2 regions of the Exiguobacterium sp. s46 genome follow, and region 1 is predicted to be linked to the other one. Evidence: a T-box and tRNA genes for the amino acid it is inferred to sense, from the RefSeq annotation. Region 1 holds a T-box; the other holds one or more tRNA genes.
The links. The T-box of region 1 lies ahead of ileS (isoleucine--tRNA ligase). A T-box ahead of a tRNA ligase gene usually reads a tRNA of that ligase, here a tRNA-Ile.
Positions count from the first base shown of each region.

Region 2: it encodes a tRNA-Ile, which carries the amino acid that the T-box ahead of ileS (isoleucine--tRNA ligase) is inferred to sense. The anticodon was not compared.

Region 1 covers NZ_JACSMY010000001.1:640,056-651,353, reverse strand. The annotation lists gene KNQ08_RS03355 (hypothetical protein) at 1-396, opposite strand, end outside; gene KNQ08_RS03350 (glyoxalase) at 427-1,113, opposite strand; gene KNQ08_RS03345 (carbon-nitrogen hydrolase family protein) at 1,246-1,902, shown strand; gene KNQ08_RS03340 (hypothetical protein) at 1,961-2,212, shown strand; gene KNQ08_RS16820 (GNAT family N-acetyltransferase) at 2,191-2,667, opposite strand; gene KNQ08_RS03330 (SMI1/KNR4 family protein) at 2,684-3,169, opposite strand; gene ileS (isoleucine--tRNA ligase) at 3,180-6,263, opposite strand; T-box leader at 6,320-6,565, opposite strand; gene KNQ08_RS03320 (GNAT family N-acetyltransferase) at 6,651-7,199, shown strand; gene KNQ08_RS03315 (hypothetical protein) at 7,204-7,710, opposite strand; gene KNQ08_RS03310 (hypothetical protein) at 7,740-8,123, opposite strand; gene KNQ08_RS03305 (helix-turn-helix transcriptional regulator) at 8,116-8,325, opposite strand; gene KNQ08_RS03300 (DUF2188 domain-containing protein) at 8,463-8,687, opposite strand; gene KNQ08_RS16815 (DUF2975 domain-containing protein) at 8,834-9,304, shown strand; gene KNQ08_RS03290 (methyl-accepting chemotaxis protein) at 9,837-11,298, shown strand, end outside.
Region 2 covers NZ_JACSMY010000001.1:201,654-212,951, reverse strand. The annotation lists gene phoU (phosphate signaling complex protein PhoU) at 1-609, opposite strand, end outside; gene pstB (phosphate ABC transporter ATP-binding protein PstB) at 628-1,404, opposite strand; gene pstA (phosphate ABC transporter permease PstA) at 1,504-2,412, opposite strand; gene pstC (phosphate ABC transporter permease subunit PstC) at 2,414-3,355, opposite strand; gene KNQ08_RS01055 (PstS family phosphate ABC transporter substrate-binding protein) at 3,446-4,390, opposite strand; gene KNQ08_RS01050 (peptidoglycan D,D-transpeptidase FtsI family protein) at 4,616-6,688, opposite strand; gene KNQ08_RS01045 (superoxide dismutase) at 6,824-7,432, opposite strand; gene KNQ08_RS01040 (alpha-amylase) at 7,526-8,986, opposite strand; tRNA gene KNQ08_RS01035 (tRNA-Ile) at 9,103-9,176, opposite strand; tRNA gene KNQ08_RS01030 (tRNA-Met) at 9,188-9,261, opposite strand; gene KNQ08_RS01025 (Na/Pi cotransporter family protein) at 9,390-11,033, opposite strand; gene KNQ08_RS01020 (hypothetical protein) at 11,241-11,298, shown strand, end outside.

The DNA of each region.
Region 1 (11,298 bases):
TCGGACGCGCATCCGTTTGAGTCCCGTCAATAGGAGACATAACAAGATGATGCCCGAAACGAACAGTACGTACGTATGAATCGTAAAGAGGGAACGGAAATCGATTACGGCAACATTCTGCTGCACCTCAATCCAACTACTAAGTATGATTCCGCTGATTGCAAATAAGATGAGTACGCCGACCTGTCGACGTGTCAACGTAACATACGTCAAAACATGCATGCCTTCACGGATCACGAATGGTAGGAGAACGAGGAGTGCTGCGACCGGTAAGATGACCGGGTCACCGCCTTGCTGAATCGGCATCGACCGGGCCAAATAGCCAAACAGAAAAAAGAAACCACATACGAACAACAATAATCCGAACGCGATACTCGCATTCACCGCTTTATTCATCTTACTTCCCTCACTTTTTAGAATAATGAATTATGAAGAAACGGCACTTTGATGCCATACGCCCGCTGCGTCAAGCCGAACCCGATGTCTGCCGTCGAGTTCCATCTCGATCGGACTGACCTTCGCCGTCTTCGGTGAGAACAACCATGTCCGTCCTTCCGGGACGAGCAAGATATGCGTTCCATCCGCGACCGGTCCGAGGAAGTTGAGTGACGCGCCGTTGAGCGGACGTTCCCGTCGCTCGAGAACGCCGATTTCTGCTAACTGCTCACCCACTTCAAGCACGTCTTTCACCGTCAGACTCATCTCACCGATTCCGAGGATGTCGGATACATCAAACGTCGGTTCCGCTTTAGATGGATTGATTTGATGCCGCGCGATCAGCTCCAAGACATTCTCATCCGGGTCATAAAAATAGCAGGAATGCGAGTCCGTGAAGTCAAAATAAATCTCGTCCTGTCCATCTTCGATCAAGAGTGGTGTCCGTTCTACGAGCCACGCTTTTCCTTGTTGGAAGACGTTTTCCGGAATGTTGAACGCCATATGGTATTGCGTATCAACATCGTCCGTCTGTTGATATGTCAGTTGATCGGTACCGATTTGCATCGTAAACGACTCATTCGTTTCCGAGACGAGCGGGAATCCGATCTGGTTTATGTAAAAAGCCTTCATCGCCGGTAGATGGCGTGTCACAAGAATGGTTTTCGAAATGTTCAAGCGGATGACCTTCCTTCACTTGCAGTAAAATTTATCAAAAAGCGATATGCTTTATTTTACCACTAATGGTAAAATCATAACGAGTATAAAGTCTGATTTTTCAGATATATTTATGCCTGAGAGGATGTTTTGATGAAATTATTAATCGCTCAACCAAAACGCGAGACCGGACTCGAACAATTCGAACGTGAAATCGCCGCTTATCCTGAAGTCGACCTGATCGTCTACCCGGAAGGCTATTGTACGGTCACCGAACTCGAACGCGTGCAACATCTTGCCAAGCAGTTCGAGACAGCCATCGTCCTCGGTTACAAAGATGAAGCGAATCTCGATCGTGCTGCCATCATCGATGCGACCGGGACGATTCTGCTCAATCGCGCAAAAACACCAGAAGCTGGACCGCTATATACACCATCAACAGCAAACGACAGGTCGTTCCGCTATGGATACGTCCTCTGTCGCGAAATCTTCTTAGGAAACGACGGACTACGCGAGGAATCCGGACTTGATCTCATCTTCAACCCGATTGGCGTCGGCATGTTCAGCGAGGAACAGTACGTTGAGTGGTCCGGTGAAGCGCGCATCATCAGTCAGGCGCAACAAGCACTCATGATCGGAACAAGTCATGCCGATGGTTCGTACCGCAACTGTGGTTTTTCGATTCCGATTGCCTTCATCTATGACGAGACGGGTGAGCCGTTGCTGTTGTCTCATAACGATACGCGGACACGTCTGTTTGATACGGTCACGCGCCACGTCGAAGTCGTCGGTACACCATCCTTATCGTAAACGAACACACGCTTCTTCCGGTCAGAAGAAGCGTGCCATTCCTTCAGGAGGTGCTCATATGTCTCAAACAGGTCGTGCGTCATTCTTTTGGAAACGATACTTCTATGTCTTCTTTCCTTTATTCATCTTCGGGATCAGTCACGAATCATACCTGGTCGATAATCCGTTAGCTAACCTTGAGGACATCGGTGAGTTCGTCTTCTTCTTTTGCCTTTATCTGTTTAACTTTGCCGTCCTTGCCGCTCTATTAACGAATCTGTGGTGGTTCTTCCTTCCGACAAAACCCGTTCATTCCGAAACTGATTTTTGATAAGAAACGAGTGTCGCCCGTTCGTTGAGCGGTTGACTGACACCGGTCAATCGATAGCCCATCTTCTCATAGAAATAACAGTTACGTGTCTCTTCGCGAATCGTCCGCAGTTCCCATGTCGTTGCAGTCGGATAAGCTGCTTCAACGAGCTGTAATGCGCGTTGGGCGATCCCTTCACCTTGACGGGCTGGATCTAAGAACATCGGACTGATCGCGTAGCGACTCGGTGCTTTCGCAACGACACAAATCCCGCCGACGACGACATCGTCGACGATGATTTGATGAAACGTACTACTCGGATGTGTGATCCGGTGAATGACACGATCGATCGATTCGTTCGCCGGATTCGTTGCAAAATCCTGATACCGCTCGAGCGTCTCTGAAAACGCCTCGAGTTGAAGCGTGTGAAGCTTCGGAGCGTCTGTAAGAGACGCTACCTTTAATTGAATATCCACTGAACCTCTTCCTCTCTTACCGGAACCATTCCCAAAATTGCGTGCCTTGCGCGACGATCAAGTAGTCGAGCCATCGCTCGAAGCCAAACGGCATTGCGTCTTCTTCCCATTCCTCGAAATTAAGAAATTCCCCACTCCAGATCCGATATCCTGCCGGGCGATTCATCTCGTAGACGATCCACTCCCCGTCTGGTCCTGCGCCAATCGCTAAGAAGTTTTCGGGACATTCCCAAATCTCGCTATACGTCAGGCAATCCTCGATCGAAAAGAGTTCGAATCCATCGTTGTAGGATAACGTTTCGTGCTGAAACAGCTTCGCCCCGTTATGTTGACGCAAGAACGCCTGATAGTCGTCTGCCGTCCACGCAGGTAACAGCGCGAGCTGTTCGTCCGTCGCCCCTCGGTTAAAGATGAAACGTTCTCGGGCAACATATCCTTCTTCTTTTTGGACCTCTAACAAACCGTCGACGAGTCGACCTTTTAATGCTTCTAATGCAATCATGCTCTTCTCCTTAACAATATTCTTTCGTTGGTGTGAACGAGACACCGACATCGTGTCCGCCTAGCTGAACATCCCCTGCTCCCTGTAGCGGTTCAGTTCGCACGGAGGATAAGGCAAGGTGTTTGAATAACAAAGGCTCAAAGGTCTCGACGATTGGTTGGAACGTCGTATCGACCGATAAGACGAGATCGATTCGGGCGTCCCGCGATAACGCTTGTGCCTTTCGTTCCGACTGGATATAGCGGACGAGCTCCCGCATCCAGCGTTCCTGCTCCAGTGCTTCCGTGATCCGCGTATCGAGCGTCACGGTGAGTCCACCATTCGTCGCAGCAGCAAAACCCGTCTTGACGATTGGTTCGACGATGACGTCCGCTTGACGCACCTCGACTTCATCGCCTGATGTGGTCCGGTAGATTAATCTTCCTGTCTCAAGCAAGTCGGAAGTCTCCTGTGCAGACAATTGTTGTAGCCATTGGTGGATCGCGTTCGCTTGCTGTGCGAATTTCGCTCCGGCTGCGCGGAAGTTCAGTTTAAGACGGAACCGTGTCGTCGCTTGCGTCGTCGGAACGATTTGGACGTCTTTTACATTCAGTTCCTCTTGGATGATTGCCGTATAGTCCGACCACGAAAAGGTTTCACTCGATTGGACGCCTAAGCTAGCAAGCGGTTGTTTGACTTTTAAAGCGTGCGTATTACGTACTTGTCGTCCTAACTCGACGACAGAGACAACCTGTGCCATTTCGTATTCCAGATCAGGTCGGAGCATCGATTGATCGGCAACCGGATAATCCGCTACATGTACGCTCATTCCTGTTAATCGCTGATAGACATCATCAGCAAGGTACGGCGTGAACGGAGCGAGTAGTCGTGCCGTCGTCGAAAGTGCGAAGTGAAGCGTCTTGTACGCGGCTTGTTTCTCTTGCGACCAGTCAGCTTGCCAGAAACGTTCCCGAGAACGGCGGATGTACCAGTTACTGATCTCATCGACGAGTTGCGCAAGACTCCGTGCTGCTTGAGTCAATTGATAATCGTCCATCGCATCCGTCACGTCTTGCGTCGTCTGATGGACACGCGAGAGCAACCATTCGTCGAGACGCGTCCGTTTTTGCGGACGTGAGCCATCAAATCCGTCTAGCTTGGCATACGTCAGATAAAACTGGACGGCATGATCCAGTGTATCGACTAGTTTTGATTTTGCTTCTTGGACGATCCGCTCAGCAAACCGTTTCGCACTCCACGGACTGCTGTCGACGAGTAGCGCCCAGCGCAGGCTATCAGCACCATATGCTTCGATCAATGCCACCGGGTCGAGGGCATTCCCACGACTCTTCGACATCTTCTGCCCGTTCTCATCAAGGACGTGCCCGAGTGCGAGGACACGCTTATAAGCAGGCTGTCCCGTGAAGAGTGTCGAGATCGCTTGCAAGCTGTAGAACCAGCCCCGCGTCTGATCGATGCCTTCGATGACGACATCGGCTGGATAGCGGTTAAGCGTCTGCGTCCGTGACGGATAATGCTGTTGCGCGAACGGCATCGCTCCGCTATCAAACCAGACATCGATGACTTCTGGTGTCCGGTGCATCACTCCCTGACACGTCGGACACGAGACCGATAACGCATCGACGTATGGTTTATGCAACTCGACGGATTCCGTCGCTGTCGTCGTCCGGTGCAACAAGTCAGCCTTGTTTTTTGGAACGAACGTCGTGTCACACGCTTCACACTCCCAGACGTTCAGTGGTGTGCCCCAGTAGCGATTACGACTGATGTTCCAGTCGACGAGTTGCTCAAGAAACTTCCCGAACCGCCCTTCCTTGACGTGGTCGGGATACCACGTCACAGACGCATTGTTCGCAAGGAGTTGTTCCTTGACGGCCGTCGTCTCGATGAACCAGTTGTCTTGTGCGTAATAGAGCAGTGGCGAGTCACATCGCCAACAATGCGGATAACTGTGCGTATAGCGTTTTTTCGCAAACAAGCGTCCCCGTTCATCGAGCAGCTGGATGATCGCGACGTCTGACTCTTTGACGAATCGACCAACGAGTGGTGGAACGGCATCCGTGTAACACCCAGCAGCATCGACGACATTAACGAATGACAGACCGTTTTCCCGGACGACCCGGTAATCTTCTTCCCCGTACGCTGGAGCAAGATGGACAAGTCCGGTTCCGCTCGTCGCTTGGACGAAGGACGCCCCGACGACCGTGTGACCGTTCTCTGGCGTCACGAAATCAAACGGTGGTTCATAACACAAGCCGACGAGTTCCGCACCGAGCTGTTCGGATACGACCTCGACGGATTCTGAGAACAGTTCAGCGACTAACGCTTTTGCGACAATGAATTGCTCTCCTTCAAACGCTACCGTGACATACGTCAATTCCGGATGAACCGCCACCGCGACGTTTGCCGGTAACGTCCACGGTGTCGTCGTCCATGCAAGTAGAAACGTCTGCTCCATGCCGACGATCGGGAGTTTGACCGTCGCCGATAAGTCCGTCACGTCCTGATAGCCTTGCGCGACTTCATGGGAACTAAGTGACGTCTGACAGCTCGGACAATACGGTGATACACGATGTCCCTTCGTCAACCAGCCTTTGTCATGGATCGTCCCGAGGATGTGCCAGATGCTTTCGATATACTCGTCCTCCATCGTCACGTAAGGGTTATCCATGTCGACCCAGTAGCCGAGTTTTTCCGTGAAGGAACGCCACTGTGTTTCATAGGAGAAGACACTTTCCTTACAGCGTGCGATGAATGCTTCAACACCATAGTCTTCGATCGCTTGTTTGCCGGAGATGCCGAGTTGTTTCTCGACCCCGAGTTCGACCGGTAGTCCATGTGTATCCCAGCCGGCTTTTCGTTCGACCCGGAATCCTTGCATCGTCTTATAGCGGGCGACGGTATCCTTGACGGTTCGTCCGAGTGCATGACCGACGTGGGGTAAACCGTTCGCAGTCGGCGGTCCTTCGTAGAATACGAATTCCGCTTCCGTGCGTTGCTCGATCGATCGTGCGAAGACCTGATCTTGTTTCCATCTGTTTCGGACACGCGCTTCGCGTTGTTGTACGGTTTCTGCTTGGTTTTGTGACGTCATCTCTTGTTCGCTCCTTTGTCGGTAACTAAGAGAATACAAAAAAGTCCGCCCCCTTTGTCAGGGACGGACTTCACCGCGATACCACCCATATTCCGTCGAGAATACTCGTTCTCGACAGCACTTAGTTGCACACTATCATGTGCATTCCATGTAACGGTGGACACCCGGTCACGCTTACTGAATGGTTCAGCGTGACTTCTCAGAGAGGATCTTCATGATTGATCTGGCTACCGGTTCTCAGCAATCCCGGTTTTCTGTAAGGCAGAGGGACAATCATTACTCTTTCTCGTCAACGAAATGATATGCTCTTGTTGTGGAGAATCTTACCATATGCCTTAAACACTGCACAATATTTTTTTACATTTTCTTGCAAAGGAGTTTTTTTGAATGTTACATACTTTCCCAACGCTTAAAACGAACCGTCTCGTCTTACGCGAAGTGTTACCCGAAGATGCTATGAGCGTCCTCGCTTATTTATCAGACGAACACGTCGTCAAACAGATGGGACTCGCTCCGTTCCAATCAGAAGCAGACGCACTTGAAGAGATTGACTGGTACGCTTCGATTCGTCGCGATGGCACGGGCATCCGGTTCGGGATCGCGTTACAAGAAGACGATGTCATCATCGGCAGTTGCGGTTTCTTGAATCAATCTGAACGTCATCAGCGTGCAGAACTTGGGTTTGAGTTGAGCCCTGCCTATCAGGGACAAGGCATCGCGAAGGAAGCAGCGCTTGCAGTCATCACATATGGGTTTGAGGAGCTCTCTTTAAATCGTATTGAAGCACTCGTCTTACCAGAGAATTCCGCTTCACAACGATTGCTTGAACGGCTTGGATTTCAGCGCGAAGGGTTGCTTCGTCAATATGAGAAAACACGTGGTCAGTTTGACGATCTGTATATGTACTCGATCTTACGGAGTGATTGGTCTGTCTAAGATCTCACTTTAGGTTCTTCGACTCTAACTCTTTGATCCGTAGGTAGACTTCTTCTACTTCTGTTTGCGCAAACCAGGCATCGGGGTGCTTTTCAAACATCAACAAATTGATATACCATTCGATGTTATCAGGATCTAATTCGACTGCTTTTTTTGCATGGAACAAAGCGATTACGCAAGCTCCCTCGAGATGGCAAAGTGGATGTAACATCAATGAAGACGTCAAATCATGTATCTCGCTTGTTTCATGGTGTTGGAGTAAATAATTCATAAAGGCATATATCGTGAGATGAAACGTATCAAACCCTGCACTCAGAATCATGTTGGATTGCTCTTCTTTTGTTAACTCTAAAAATAGTTTCGCTGCTTTCTCGAAATCCATCTCGGCAATATGTTTCCTTAATCGGTACTCTAATTCCGTCACGGTGATTCCCTTCCTCCATAAAAAATCGCTGTTAATTGGCACTTGCACTATTACACGAGTCGTCTCTCCCAGTAATGTATCTAACATCCGTTGCAGAAGATCGACTGGCATTCATTTCATCGATAGGATCGTGCCTTTAGGAATTCAATGATCGGCAACAGTGTCAGTCCGATCGCGAACAAGACGATCAATAACAGATTCGCTGATTCATGTAAAAAGTAATCGAGACAGATGAATCCAAAAATCAGGACAATCAGGATTTTGTAGCTAACGAGGCCGCTTTCCGTCGTAATCTTTTTGCCGAGTTCATCTTCTGGCACAGGACGCTCGTCTTCTCCTGATCGTGCCCACGTAAAATACGAGAAGAACATGATCAACAAAATCGCCAATTGAACGATGGAGAAGAACGTTACGTTGTTTTCGATAATCATACTAATGATGGTAAGGCTCGCCACTATCACGAGCGTTACTAAAAATAAACCCGTTTTTTTCTTAGACATCCCATTCCTCCTGTTCTGAAATGAACAGATGATCGACTTTTGTCCGTAAGACTTTGGCGATATTAAACGCTAATTGTAAAGTCGGATCATACTTGTTGTTTTCAATCGCATTAATCGTCTGCCGACTGACCTGACAACGATCAGCCAGTTCTTGTTGCGATAATTTTGCCGCTAGACGTCGCTCCTTGATGTGGTTTCTCATGTTCATTCCTCCACGACGTGTCAAATTCTTTTTACATCTCTACTGTAATGAACTTCCATCATCATGTCAAAAACTTTTGACATAAAAATCATTAAAAAGACACGCTCTCATGATCAGAACGTGTCGTATATGATGGCTCAACCTCGTGGTGGAAATGGATCATGTCCGTAGGAATCTTTTTCCCGAATCTGCCCTTCTTTGTTATGAATGACGAGCTCTGTCTTCTGACTTTTCGCAATGCGACGCCCTTCTGCAATCGCTTCTTTCTGTGTAGCGAATCGTTTGGTTGCTCGAGTCGCACCGGCAGCTTTCACTTGATAGCCACCTTTTGGATGCGGCGTGACATGTTGCTCTCGTTTCATCACGTGACCTCCATTTCCTTAATCTATTTCATCTTCATGACACTATTTTAAAGTGCGGTTGCCTCTTCACTTGAATTTTCTACTTGCCTCTCGGGGGATGCAGTATACTAAAAGAAACGTTTGTTGCCTCGAAAGGAGTTGATATCGTGAATCATTTCGTCTGGCAAGTTCGGTTTTTACGCTTTATCGTCTTCGGTATCATCTTCAGTCTGTTCGGTTTAGCTGGTCTTGGTATCCCACTTGTCTGGCATGGTATCACGAAAAACTTGTTACTCGAGCGACCTGGCTACAGTGTTCTATTGACCGCATACCTTATCTTCATCCCGACTCTTTTGATTTTATTCCATGCGCTCCGAATCCTTCGATATATGTCGATGACTCCTCCGGCTTTTCCACTCATCACAGCTTCCATTCAATCGATGAAATTGTGTTTTTATATCGTTACGATTCTTACGACATGTCTGTTCCCTGTCTTTTTCTATATTGGTCAGATTGACGACGCGCCTGGTCTGATTATCATCGGAATCGGTTTGATTCTTGCTCCGTTGACAATCGGAACGCTACTTGCCTGTATCCAACAATTATTATTACGCTATGTGTTGCCTATGAAATTCTAACGTGAACGACCGAAAAACAAGTTCTCATGATTGTTTTTGTCATTCTAGCCGTTGCTTTTCCTACCTATACACTTTGTTCAATCTCGCTCCTAAGAGCGGGATTTTTTAGTTCGCGTCACATTGATGGCTATCCTGATGTCCCTGTTTCAACAGAATCTTCGATTGGCAACGTAGACATGTCATCAATCGAAATGTGGTTTTTTTTGTGCTGACCGCGTGTCTTCGTAATTCATTTTCATATACATGTCTTGCCTTGATTCGATGATCGACTTCACTTTCCATCTCAATCCCTCTTCCCTCAACTTGTATTTTTTTCTATCTAATATGTGCCCTGAATCATTCTTAATAAATCCTTTTTTAAGAAAAAACGGTTTTTCTTACGACCTTTTATAAAAAAATCGTCAAAAGGTCCTGTTTAATATGTATTTTAACGACCGATAAATGAATTACAGATAGAAAATATGAGTTGAAAGGACGGTTGCATGTGAAAAACACAACCAAGAACCATTCCATCCGAACACGTCTTTTAGTAATGATTAGTTTGATTTTGATTGCCTTTTTTGTTTTTAGTAGTCTGGCCTTATACTTCAATACGAAACAAACTGCAGTCTCAACGCTGAAAGCGACCGCCGAAAAGGACGCGCTTCGCATCAGCAAAACATTCGACACAGTGGCTTATAGCGAATTCCTACAATCGCCTGTCGCGTCCGAGCAGTATGAAACCCTACGGAATCAACTTGATAACTTACGTAAACAAAACGGACTCTTGTATACATACACAGCACGCATCGACCAAAACAAGGTCCATTTGCTGATTGACGGTCTCCCTAAGAAAGATGCCGCAAAGATTAATGAACCGGCGAGTGGCGCAAAAGTTACTGACATGAAGGACGTATTAAATGATGGAACACACGCGACGGACATCATTGATGATCCTGTATATGGACAGTATATGAGTGTCTACGTTCCGTTAAAGGATGCGTCTGGTCAAATCATCGGAATTCTTGGCGTCGACATCGCTGCGAAGGAAATCGATGCCCTCACAACAGAATTATTAAAACAAAATGCACCGATTTTCATTGGACTTTTACTTCTTCTGTTAACGATCACACTCGTCTTGCTCTACTTCGTCCTCGGTCGAAAATTACGTCCGCTCGAGACGTTACAGAAAGTCGCTGCCTTGATTGCCGAGGGGCGACTGGATCAGGCAAAACAGACGTTGACCGATTTGACGATTGCTTCGAGAGACGAAATCTATGCGCTTGCGATCTCGATTCGTGATATGAACGAGATGCTGCGGACGATGATTGTCGACATCAAACAGACAGCTACTCTCGTCTCGACGACGAGTCAATCGATTGATCAAAGTACATCAGAAGTGCTCGACGGTTCCGAACAAATCGCTCATACGATGTCGGAAATCGCGACCGGAACAGAAAGTCAGACGCAAGTCACGCTTTCGTTGAATGACGAGATGAATCGATTCGCAGCATTGATCGAGACGACGAATCAGTCTGGTGTCGAAATTCAAGGAACGACGGAGCAGATGGCAACACTGACACGAGTCGGACGGGATCAAATGTCCGCTTCCGTCGAACAGATGCGCCACATTCATCAGCACGTCACGCAGTCTGCTGAACAGATTGATTTACTGAAACAGCAATCATCGGATATCCAAACGCTCGTCGGTATCATCCGCGGTATCTCCGAGCAGACGAATCTACTCGCCCTTAATGCCGCGATTGAAGCGGCACGAGCTGGTGAACAAGGAAAAGGATTCGCTGTCGTTGCGACCGAGGTCAAGAATCTCTCAAGCCACGTCGCTAGCAGTGTCAGTGAGATCGCAACAATCGTCACGTCGATTGAAGCCAGTGCGCAGCAGATGCAACATAGCTTCAAGACGACGGTCGAAGCAACAGCAGCCGGTGAACAGATCGTTCTCGATACAGATACGACGTTCGAACGGTTGACGGATCAAGTCACGCACGTCTCAA
Region 2 (11,298 bases), 440 kb from region 1:
GACGTTCGTCAAGTGATCACCCATCCGCTCGATGTAGCGGCAAATGTTCGTGAATTGCATGACTTCATCGACGACGATCGGCTGAAGTGACATATGACGCATGTACTGGCGAAGTGCCTTATATGTCGTCTCATCAATGACGTTATCGAGATCAGACAAGGCTTTTGCTTTCTCGACATCTCCGTCACGATAGGCGACGATCGCAGTTTCCGTCATATCCAGTAATGTCTCGAATGCTTCCTTCAACAAAGAGATATCAATGACATACGGGAACGTTTCGACACGAAGAACCGCTTTTGAGATATTCCCCGCATAATCTGCAATCCGTTCGAGATCCGACGAAATTTTCATCGCGGTGATGATTCGTCGTAAATCCGTCGCAACGGGTTGTTGCTTCGCGATTAATAAAATCGCATCATCGTTGATTTCAAGTTCAAGATCATCGAGTTCATTATCGTTTTCGATGACACCACGCGCGATGTCTTGATCATATTTTTCGAGTGCTTCTGCCGTTGTTGCGATCTGTTGCATCGTCTTACGAGCCAGTAAAAAGACCTTTTGATCGAGTATTGCAAGATTTTCTCCAAAAATCGTACGGTTCGCTGCCATTCGTCTCGTCTCCCCTTCTTATCCGAATCGTCCTGAAATGTAATCTTCCGTCCGTTTGTCACTCGGATTTCCAAAGATCCGGTCTGTTTGATCGAACTCGACGACTTCACCATTCAAGAAGAACGCTGTTTTGTCCGAAACACGTGCAGCCTGTTGCATGTTGTGTGTCACGATGATGATCGAGTAGTCTGATTTCAATTCTTGGACGAGTTCTTCTACTTTTAATGTAGAAATCGGGTCAAGTGCCGATGTCGGCTCATCCATCAAGATGACATCTGGTTCGATTGCAAGGCAACGTGCGATACAAAGACGTTGTTGCTGCCCACCAGAAAGACCATAGGCATTTTCGTTCAAACGATCTTTGACTTCATCCCAGATCGCTGCACGACGTAAACTGCGTTCGACGATCTCATCGAGGATTTTTTTGTTTTTGACACCGTGGACACGGGGACCATAAGCGATGTTGTCATAAATTGATTTTGGGAATGGGTTCGGTTGCTGGAAGACCATTCCGACCGATGTCCGTAATTCTTCGACACCGTATTCTTTATCAAAGATATTACGTCCGTGATACTCGATTGCACCATTCGTCCGTACGATCGGAACGAGTTCGACCATTCGATTCAATGTTTTGATGAATGTCGATTTCCCGCAACCAGACGGTCCAATGATTGCCGTGACTTCATTTTTCTTAATATCGAGATTAACATCTTTCAGCGCATGATCGTCACCGTACCATAAGTTTAAGTCTTTGACGTTATAGACGCTCTCACGTGCTGCTACTGGTTGGTTCATACGCTCTGTCCCTTCTGTAACGACTGATTTCGTATTCAGCTTCGTATCCATCATCTGTCTTCCTCCTTAAAAGAAATCCCTTCTATCTATCTCGTTCGATTAGTAGCGTTTTGAGAATCGGTTCCGGATCCAGATTGCAAGTGAGTTCATCGTCAAGAGGATGACCATTAAGACGATGATGCCTGCCGCTGCAAGTCCTTGGAAGTCCGCTTGTGGACGACTTGTCCAGTTGTAGATTTGAATCGGTAATGCTGTGAACTCTGAGAAAATACTTTCTGGCGCACGAGCAATGAAAATCGCAGCTCCGACCATGATGAGTGGTGCTGTCTCACCAATCGCTCGAGATACAGCCAAGATGATCCCAGTGATGACACCCGGTAGTGACGCCGGAAGAACGACTTTGAACGTCGTTTGCCATTTCGAAGCACCGAGTGCAAGTGATGCATGACGCATCGCTTGTGGAACGGCACGGATTGCCTCTTGGGACGAGACAATGACGACCGGAAGACTCATCAACGCGAGTGTCAATGCTCCTGCAATCAATGTTGAACCGAAGCCCATGTTACGTACGAAGAACGTCAAACCAAGTAAGCCGAAGACGATCGATGGTACACCTGCAAGGTTTGAGATGTTGACTTCGATGAATGAAGTCATCCGACTCTTTTTCGCGTACTCTTCTAGGTAAATCGCTGCCCCGACACCAATGATGAAAATCATCGGGATGATGAGGAGCATCAAGAAGATGGAGCCCATTAACGCCGGATAAATCCCGGCACGTTCCGAACGGCGTGATGGTGCATTTTGTAGAAACTCAAGTGATAACCATGATGCACCGTCACGGATGACGCCGAACAAGAGAATACCTAAGACGACGAGACCGAAGAACAGTCCAGCAAGGAAAATGACTTTTGTGACATTGTTGACGACGAGTCGCTGGCTAATGGATTTCTTCACCGCGACCGGATCGATGAATTTCTTTGAGACAGGTTGCTTTTCTGGTAAGGCCATCTTAGTACTCCTCTCTGAAGCGGCGTGTGATCCAGTTCGCAAGTAAGTTCATCACTAATGTGAAGACGAACAAGAGTGTACCAACCGCATAGATACTGTAATATTCGACAGTTCCAAATCCAGCATCACCTAGGGCGACCTGAACGATATACGCTGTCATCGTTTGGACTGGCTCGAGTGGATCGATCGCAGCTGTCGGATTCGAACCACCAGCGATCGTTACGATCATCGTCTCACCGATTGCCCGTGACATACCGAGTACGATCGATGCAATGATCCCTGATAAAGCAGCTGGAACGACGACTTTCAATGCAACTTCAAGACGTGTCGAACCGAGTGCAAGCGCACCATCGCGAATTTTTTTCGGAACGGAGCTCATTGCATCCTCAGAAATCGAAGCGATCATCGGAATGATCATGATCCCGACGACGATCCCCGGACTGAGCGCATTGTAAATTTGAATACCTGGAATTAATTTTACGAGTAATGGTGTGACGAACGTCAATGCGAAGAATCCGAAGACGATCGTTGGAACACCTGCTAACACTTCAAGAATTGGTTTTAAGATACGGCGTGCGCGGTCTGACGCGTACTCACTTAAATAAATCGCTGATGTGAGGCCGATCGGCACGGCAACTAGCATCGCAATCACGGTAATCTCAAGCGTACCGACGACAAGTGGCCAAATTCCATACTCTGGTTGTGAGTTGAGTGGATACCAGCTCGTACTGCCGAAGAATTCCTTGAACGGAACGACTTCGAAGAAGTGTTCTGTTTCAATGACTAACGTGAGAATGATGCCGATGGTCGTAACGACCGAGACGAACGCACAAAGGAATAACACGATCGGCATGACGCGTTCCATGACGTTTTTCATACTATATTTTTGCTGTCGGTTCTGTTGAATCAGCTCGCGAACCGATTTATTTTGTGTTGAACTCATCCTTCTTCACTCCCTACTCCTTCTTGACATGAGAACGGGACCCAACCGGTACAGACTTCCCCGGTTGGGCCATCCTCATGACTCGATGATTTATTTCATTGCGTCTTCAATTGCTTTTGCGTTTTCATCGTAACGATCTTGTGGCATTTTGATATATCCGACTTCTTCAGCAAGATCACCAGCGTTTTCGTTCGTGAACTGAACGAAGTCAGCGACTTGTTTTTTGTCTTTCATCGATTTGTTATTGATGTACGTGTAGATTTCACGTGATAGTGGATAAGAAAGATCTTTGATCGTTTCTGGTGTTGGATCGACTGCGTCTTTTCCTTCAGCAGAAAGTGGTACTTCCTTCAACTTATCTTTATTCTCAGCGTAGTACGCATAACCGAAATATCCGATTGCGCCTTTCGTTCCTTCAACACCTTTGACGAGAACGTTATCGTCTTCTGATAATTGAACATCTTTACGCATGTCTTTTTTCTCAAGTACTTCCTCAGAGAAGAAGTCGAATGTTCCTGAATCTTTCCCTGGGCTGAAGAATTTCAATGGTTCAGCCGGATAAGAAGAATCGACATCTTTCCAAGTCTTGATGTTCGGGTCGAGCCAGATTTTCTCGAGTTGCTCCATTGAGAGTTCTTTTACCCATGTATTTTCTTTGCTGACTGCGACAGTCAAACCATCATATGCGAGTGCCATTTTCGTGAATTCAATGTTGTTCTTTTTCGCTTCAGCCGCTTCTTCTTCTTTAATTTCACGTGACGCGTTTGAAAGATCTGTTTCACCAACGACGAAGCGTTTGAATCCGCCACCTGTACCAGAGACACCGACTGTGACATCTACGTCAGGTTGTTCCATTGAATATTCTTCACCGACAGCTTCCATGATCGGGAAGACAGTAGAAGAACCGTCGATTGCGATTTTTCCTTTTAAATCAGATGAACTAGCAGAACCGCCTTTATCGTTACCACATGCTGCCCCCACTACTGCGATTGATGCTACCGTTGTGATGAGTGCTGTTTTTTTCATCCAAGACATGATTAATTTTCCTCCTCGAAAGTATGTCGCTGACGATGCTACGACTTTTTATCCGTTTTCCTTACAAGACTTATACTACGGATGAACTATTAAAACGAAATGAATCCAACGTAAAAGAATTGTAAAGGCGTGTTTTTTAGTGTTTACAATTCGAAATCCATTAGAAAAAAAGGTCAATGCAAACAAAAAAACGAGAGTGATTGCTCACTCTCGTTTTCCATCTAGTTAATTTGGCTTAGTTTGCCATGGTACGTCCTTCACATTGAAATACGCTTTGACAAGATCGTGACCAATTTTTGAGTTGACGGTTTCTTGTTCCATATAAGGAAGGAACACGGCCCATGCCACCTCTGGATTATCGTACGGTGCCCAGCCGACAAGGTTCGAGTTCAATGAACGAACTGGTTGTCCACTTCCATCACGTAAGGCGATTCCATCGTCACCATAGACACTAACCTGCGCTGTACCTGTTTTCGCAGCTGCATCAATACCGGTTTGTGCGATGATTTTTGCTGTACCACGCTCTCCTTTGACAACGCGATGTAATCCTTCACGAACATGATCAATGTTATCTTGACTGACTTCAATTCGATTCAAATAATTCGTCTTAAAGCTATAATCAACTTGTTTTGTCCCTTTTTCAATCGAATTCGACGCGAGAACTTCTTTTAAGAAGTGCGGCTGAACACGATAGCCACCGTTGGCAAGTGTTGAAATATATTGTGCGACTTGTAGCGGTGTAAAGGCATCATATTGTCCGATGACTCGGTCCATGAGTAAAGTGACACGGTCAGGTGTTCCTTGCACACCTTTTGCTTCGTACGGTAAATCTACACCCGTCGTCACTCCAAGCCCGAACTGACTGTAGTAATTCTGCATGATAGCAGCTGCTCCGTCCACACTCGCTCCGGCAATACCGTTACTTGGGTACTTCGCCATCCGCATTGCAATGTTGAACATATAAACGTTTGATGAACGCTCAAGTGCTGTTAAATCCGTAATTGGACCCATGTTGACATACGATCCTTTTTTCGTACCACCAATCGTGATCGGTGTATCGTTGATGACTTCGTTTTGACGAATAACACCCTCTTCGAGTCCCATCGCAACCGTTGCGCCTTTGATCGTCGAACCGATTTGAAGCGACGTCAATACATTATTGATTGCGACATCTGAGAACTTACCGGTTGCTGGATCCAACTTTTGACCAGACATCGCAAGAATCTCACCTGTCTGTGGATTCATGACGACGGCGTAACCTTCTTTTAGATAACGACTACCCATGCCACGTCCCATTTTAATGGCTTGTTGCATGATTTGGTCGACTTGTTTGTTGTATTCCGCATCCACGGTCAGAACGAGATCTTTACCGGACTCGCCTTCCTCGCGTTTTGGATCACCGACCGGCTCTCCATTGAACGTCTCATACACATCGTACGCTGGTTTCCCGCGCAGAAGATCTTCATACTGTTGTTCAAGGAATGATGTTCCGACACGGTCATTCAAGCTGTAACCTTTTGCTTTGAACTCAGCTTGTTGTTCTGCTGGAATCTTCGAGTACTTCCCGAAGATGTTCCGAAGTGTTCCTTCATATGGATAAGAACGCTCGTAGAACGGTTCCACCGATACACCTTTTAAATCTTCTAGATTTTCATCGATGATCGCCATTTCTTTTGCAGAAGCACCGAGTTTGACGAGTTGCGGATCAAGTGCGTATCCGACTTCCATGTTATGTTTGATCGCAATGACTTCCATCGTTTGATCGTCATAATCGATATCGTCTTTCGTAATCGCATCTAATCGGATTTGATCCTGTTCTGCGATTGATAGTTTACTTTGTGCCTCTGCTGAAGGATATTTCTGTTTGACGGCTTCTTGATAACGACGATCAGACTCTTTCGTGTTCGTCGCGATCCAGAAATCCTTAATATCACGTTCTGTGACTTTCCAATCTTTTTTAGGTAGATCAATGATTGCTGCAAGACGCTGTGCAATCTCAATGCGTTCATCGACTTTCGTCGTTTGTGCTCGACGGTAGACGATCGAGTATTTAGAAATCGTATCAACCAAAAGACGACCATCCCGGTCATAAATCTTTCCGCGTGGCACTTCATATTTTGATGCGATCATTTCTGTTTTTTGAACTTCCCGCGAAATTTTCTCACCATTGACGATTTGCACGACTCCTAAACGGAAAATCAAAATCGCAAACAATAAAAAAACGACGAAGAACATTAAATTCAGACGAAGCGGCAGATGATTACGCCGTCTTCCTCGTACGGTAATTCGTTTAGCCATGGCGTACTCCCCTATCGTTCAAAAGTCATCTTGTTTCATTATATAGAAGGAAACTTTCCATAACAACCTATCCCATCATTTTCCGCATTAAAAAAAGCGTATCGTTCACAATTGAACGATACGCTAGTTTTCACATTACTTCGCGTCAGCGTAAAGCTTCGCTACGTGATCCCAATCAACGACGTTGAAGAACGCATTGATGTAATCAGGACGACGGTTTTGGTAGTTGAGATAGTATGCGTGTTCCCAAACATCAAGACCGAGGATTGGTGTTTTGCCTTCCATGACTGGTGTATCTTGGTTTGGTGTCGAAACGACCGCCAATTTTCCACCGTCAACGATTAACCAAGCCCAACCTGAACCAAAACGAGTTGTTGCTGCTTTCGCGAATGCATCTTTGAATGCATCGAATGATCCGAATGCTTCGTCGATTGCTGTCGCGAGTTCGCCTGTTGGAGCAGCGCCATCGTTCTTCTTCAACAGTTTCCAGAAGAATGAGTGGTTCCAGTGACCGCCACCGTTGTTACGGACTGCAGTTTGAATGTTTGCTGGGAGAGCATCCAAGTTTTGAAGAAGTTCTTCAAGTGACTTTCCTTCATGTTCTGTACCCTCAAGCGCCGCATTCACGTTCGTGACATACGTGTTGTGGTGTTTCGTGTGGTGAATCTCCATCGTACGAGCATCGATATGTGGCTCAAGCGCATCATAAGCGTAGCCGAGTTCTGGTAATTCAAATTTTGACATGTTCATGTCCCCCTTTGTGCTATTTTCGAAAACTTCAATACCCTTTAAGACTAGCAAAAGAACCTGTGTTGACGCAAGTCAAGACCCTCGGATTTACTTGACTTCTCGTGGAGCAAAAACTGAGACACCACCACCTGGAACTGGGAAGACACCAAATCCTTCATCGTCGATCACGACAGGGTGATCTTGATGGTTCGTATAGTCGAACCATTCTTGGCCTGCCCGTTCTTCACCAACGAACATCCGTTTTTCACACATATCGGCATTCGACAATAAGACCGCACAGCCAGAGTTCTCAATTTCCTCAACTCCACGACGAACCCAACCGACACAATGTGGATCATCGAGATAATCTTCTTGCTCACCATATGCTTTGTGATACCGTGCATAGAGTAAAGCATCGATCATTTCTTTTTTCCCTTCTACCGGATGTGGTCCTTGCACTCCATAATAGTCACCGTAGAAGACACATGGGTAACCGTCTTTACGAAGTAAAATCGCCGCGTAAGCGTGTTGTTTGAACCAGTCATCCACCCACGACTCAAGTGATTCCCCCGGTTGAGAATCGTGATTGTCGACGAACGTGACGGCATTCGTCGGGTGTGATTCGACAAGGGTATCTGCAAACAATGTCGTCATATCAAACTCCTGTCCCAGCTTCGAAGCTTCATGGAACTTATAATGAAGCGGAACATCGAACAAATCGATCGTATAGTCGACGCTATCAAGGAAATGACGACAATCATCGAGATCTGATTTCCAGAACTCACCGACCATATAGAAGTCACCTTCACTTTTTTCAATCATTGATTTTGCGAATTCATGAACGAATTCATAGTTGATATGTTTGATGGCATCGAGTCGGAAACCTTGGCAATCAATTGTTTCTTGGAACCAATGTCCCCAGCGGATCATTTCTTCTCGGACTTCCGGGTGATTATAATCGATGTTCGCGAACATCAAATAGTCATAGTTTCCGAATTCATCATCGACTTGATCATTCCAATCTTTATTTTTACCGGAAATTTTAAAGACACCCGTCTTTTCTTCACGGGCATCAAAATCCGTTCCATTGAAAAATTCATGTGTCCAGATGAAATCTGAATATTTTCCGTTACGTCCTGGGAACGTAAACTTCGTCCAAGCTTCGATTTCAAACTCTTCTGAAATTTCTTTCGAACGATCTTCCGGATGGACTTCGACGACATTGATCGTCTCGAGTTCATCGGCTGCTGCTTTATGGTTCATGACGACATCAGCGTAAACAGCGATATCGTTCTCCCGAGCAACCTGGATCGCTTCGACGAGTTCATCTTTCGTACCGTATTTCGTACGGACCGTTCCTTTTTGATCAAATTCGCCTAAATCATAGACGTCATAGATGCCATATCCTGTATCTTCATCCGATTGACCTTTTGACGCCGGTGGAATCCACACGGACGTGATGCCGGCAGCACGTAATTCAGGCGCCCGCTCTTTCAAGCGTTGCCAGTGCTTCCCATCATTCTCTACATGCCACTCAAAAAACTGCATCATCGTATGGTTACGTTCCATCTCTCTTCGCTCTCCCTTAGTTACTATAGTATGAATATTATTACAATATCTTTACTATTCCCCGGGGGAACAAAAATAAACGCTTCCCGTTTTTCAACGAGAAGCGTTCTACTGAATGGACCCTGCAGGGCTCGAACCTGCGACCGGACGGTTATGAGCCGTCAGCTCTAACCAGCTGAGCTAAGGGTCCTTAAGTAATAGTAGCGGCGGAGGGAGTCGAACCCACGACCTCACGGGTATGAACCGTACGCTCTAGCCAGCTGAGCTACACCGCCATGATGTATGTTTCTTACTCTTACTAGATTACGAGATGTGGCGAAACTTGTCAATATGCTATTTCAAAAAAATAAACAGCTGATTTCATTTTTTTGAAATCAGCCGTCATAAGAAAATCGTATTTCACTTAGTTCGTTAAAGCCGTCCGCTGTTCAAGGACGAGATCCGTGATGTTGACAGCGTGATCGCCAATTCGTTCGAGGTTTGACAAGAGATCGACGAAGATCATCCCTGCTTGTCCCGTACATTCGCCAGCGTTAACACGAAGGACGTGATGCTTCCGGAATGACCGTTCGAGTGCATCGAGTTTACCTTCGAGTTCTAGAACTTTGCGAGCTCGTGTGACATCATCCTCTTCGACAGCGCGTACGGCACAATCGACGATTTCTTGCGTCAAGGCATACATGTCATCAAGCTCTTTCTTCGCAGCTGATGTGAACTGAATTCGGTTGACGATTTGGAAATCGACTAATTCAACGATGTTTTCGACGTGGTCACCGATTCGTTCGAAATCATTGACAGCGTGCATCAGTAACGAGTGTTCATTTGATTCACGCTCTGATAAATCATGTGCCGCTACTTTAACGAGATAACTCGTGACTTCTGTATTTAAATGGTTGATCGCATATTCAATCTGCTCTGATTCTGAAACATCTTTCTTATCATGCGATTGCGTGTAACGGTGCGCTTTTGCAAGTGCGTCTTTCGAGAATTCTCCCATTCGCAATACTTCGAGCTTTGCTTGATTCAAAGCAAGTGCCGAAGATTGGTTCAAGATGTTCTGATCGAGATGACGCGGTTTCGAATCAATCGTCGTATCCGTACCCGGTACGATTTTTTGTACAAGCCATGCGATTTGCGCAATGAACCAACATTGAATCAACGTATTGACGACATTGAATGTTCCATGTGCAAAGGCGATTTGCATTTTTGGACCTAAATCAAGCGCGCCTGTGATCGACGTAATGAAGCTTGAGAAGATTGGTAATGCAATCAGGAACAATACTGTTCCGATAATGTTGAAGATGACGTGTGCCGCTGCTGTCCGTTTAGCTGCAATCGACGCACCAAGTGCTGCAAGTACTGCTGTGATCGTTGTTCCGATGTTATCACCGAACAAGACCGGAAGTGCCGCTTTGATATCGATCATGCCACCAGCGTACAACTCTTGTAAGATGCCGATCGTTGCTGACGACGACTGGACAAGAACAGTAAAGATCGTTCCGACGAATACACCAAGCAATGGATTATCCGACATCGATACCGTCAACTCACGGAACCAGACACTTGACTCAAGTGGAGCCATTCCGTCGCCCATCAATGTCAAACCATAGAACAATGCACCGAAGCCAAAGAAAATCTGTCCGATGTATTGAACCCGTTCTTTATTGAAGAAGAAGATCAAGAAAGCACCAATTGCGATTGCTGGAAGCGCAGCTTCCTTGACGTTAAAGCCGATGATGAAAGCCGTAATCGTTGTTCCGATGTTAGCCCCCATGACGACTCCGATTGCCTGTCGTAAATTCATCAGACCCGCACTAACGAGTCCGACAACGATGACGGTCGTCCCTGACGACGACTGTATCAAAATCGTGACGACGATACCCGCTAGGATACCTAACAGTGGATTTGTCGTATATTTATCGAGGATATAACGTAATCGGTCTCCTGCTGTTTTTTGGAGCCCATCTCCCATATACTTAATACCGAATAGGAAAATCCCGAGTCCACCTATGAAGGTGAAAATCATTTCCTGCAAATCATAGTTCATCTTGCCAGCTCCTTTATTTCATGTGGATTGATGTGTTTGTAAAGTTTATTTTCTCAACTCCCCCATTATGTAAAGGTCTGTTGAACTTGTAAATAGTTTTTGAGACATCCGTTTGTTAAGGTTTTATTAATCTGTACCATCACACAAAAACCCTTTATTACCAACAAAAATTAAACAATTAAAATCTGTTATAAAACAGTGGAAAGAGTGATTCACTTGTCATTTTTACGTCAACTGATTAATTACTTACAAACTTCTTTAATTC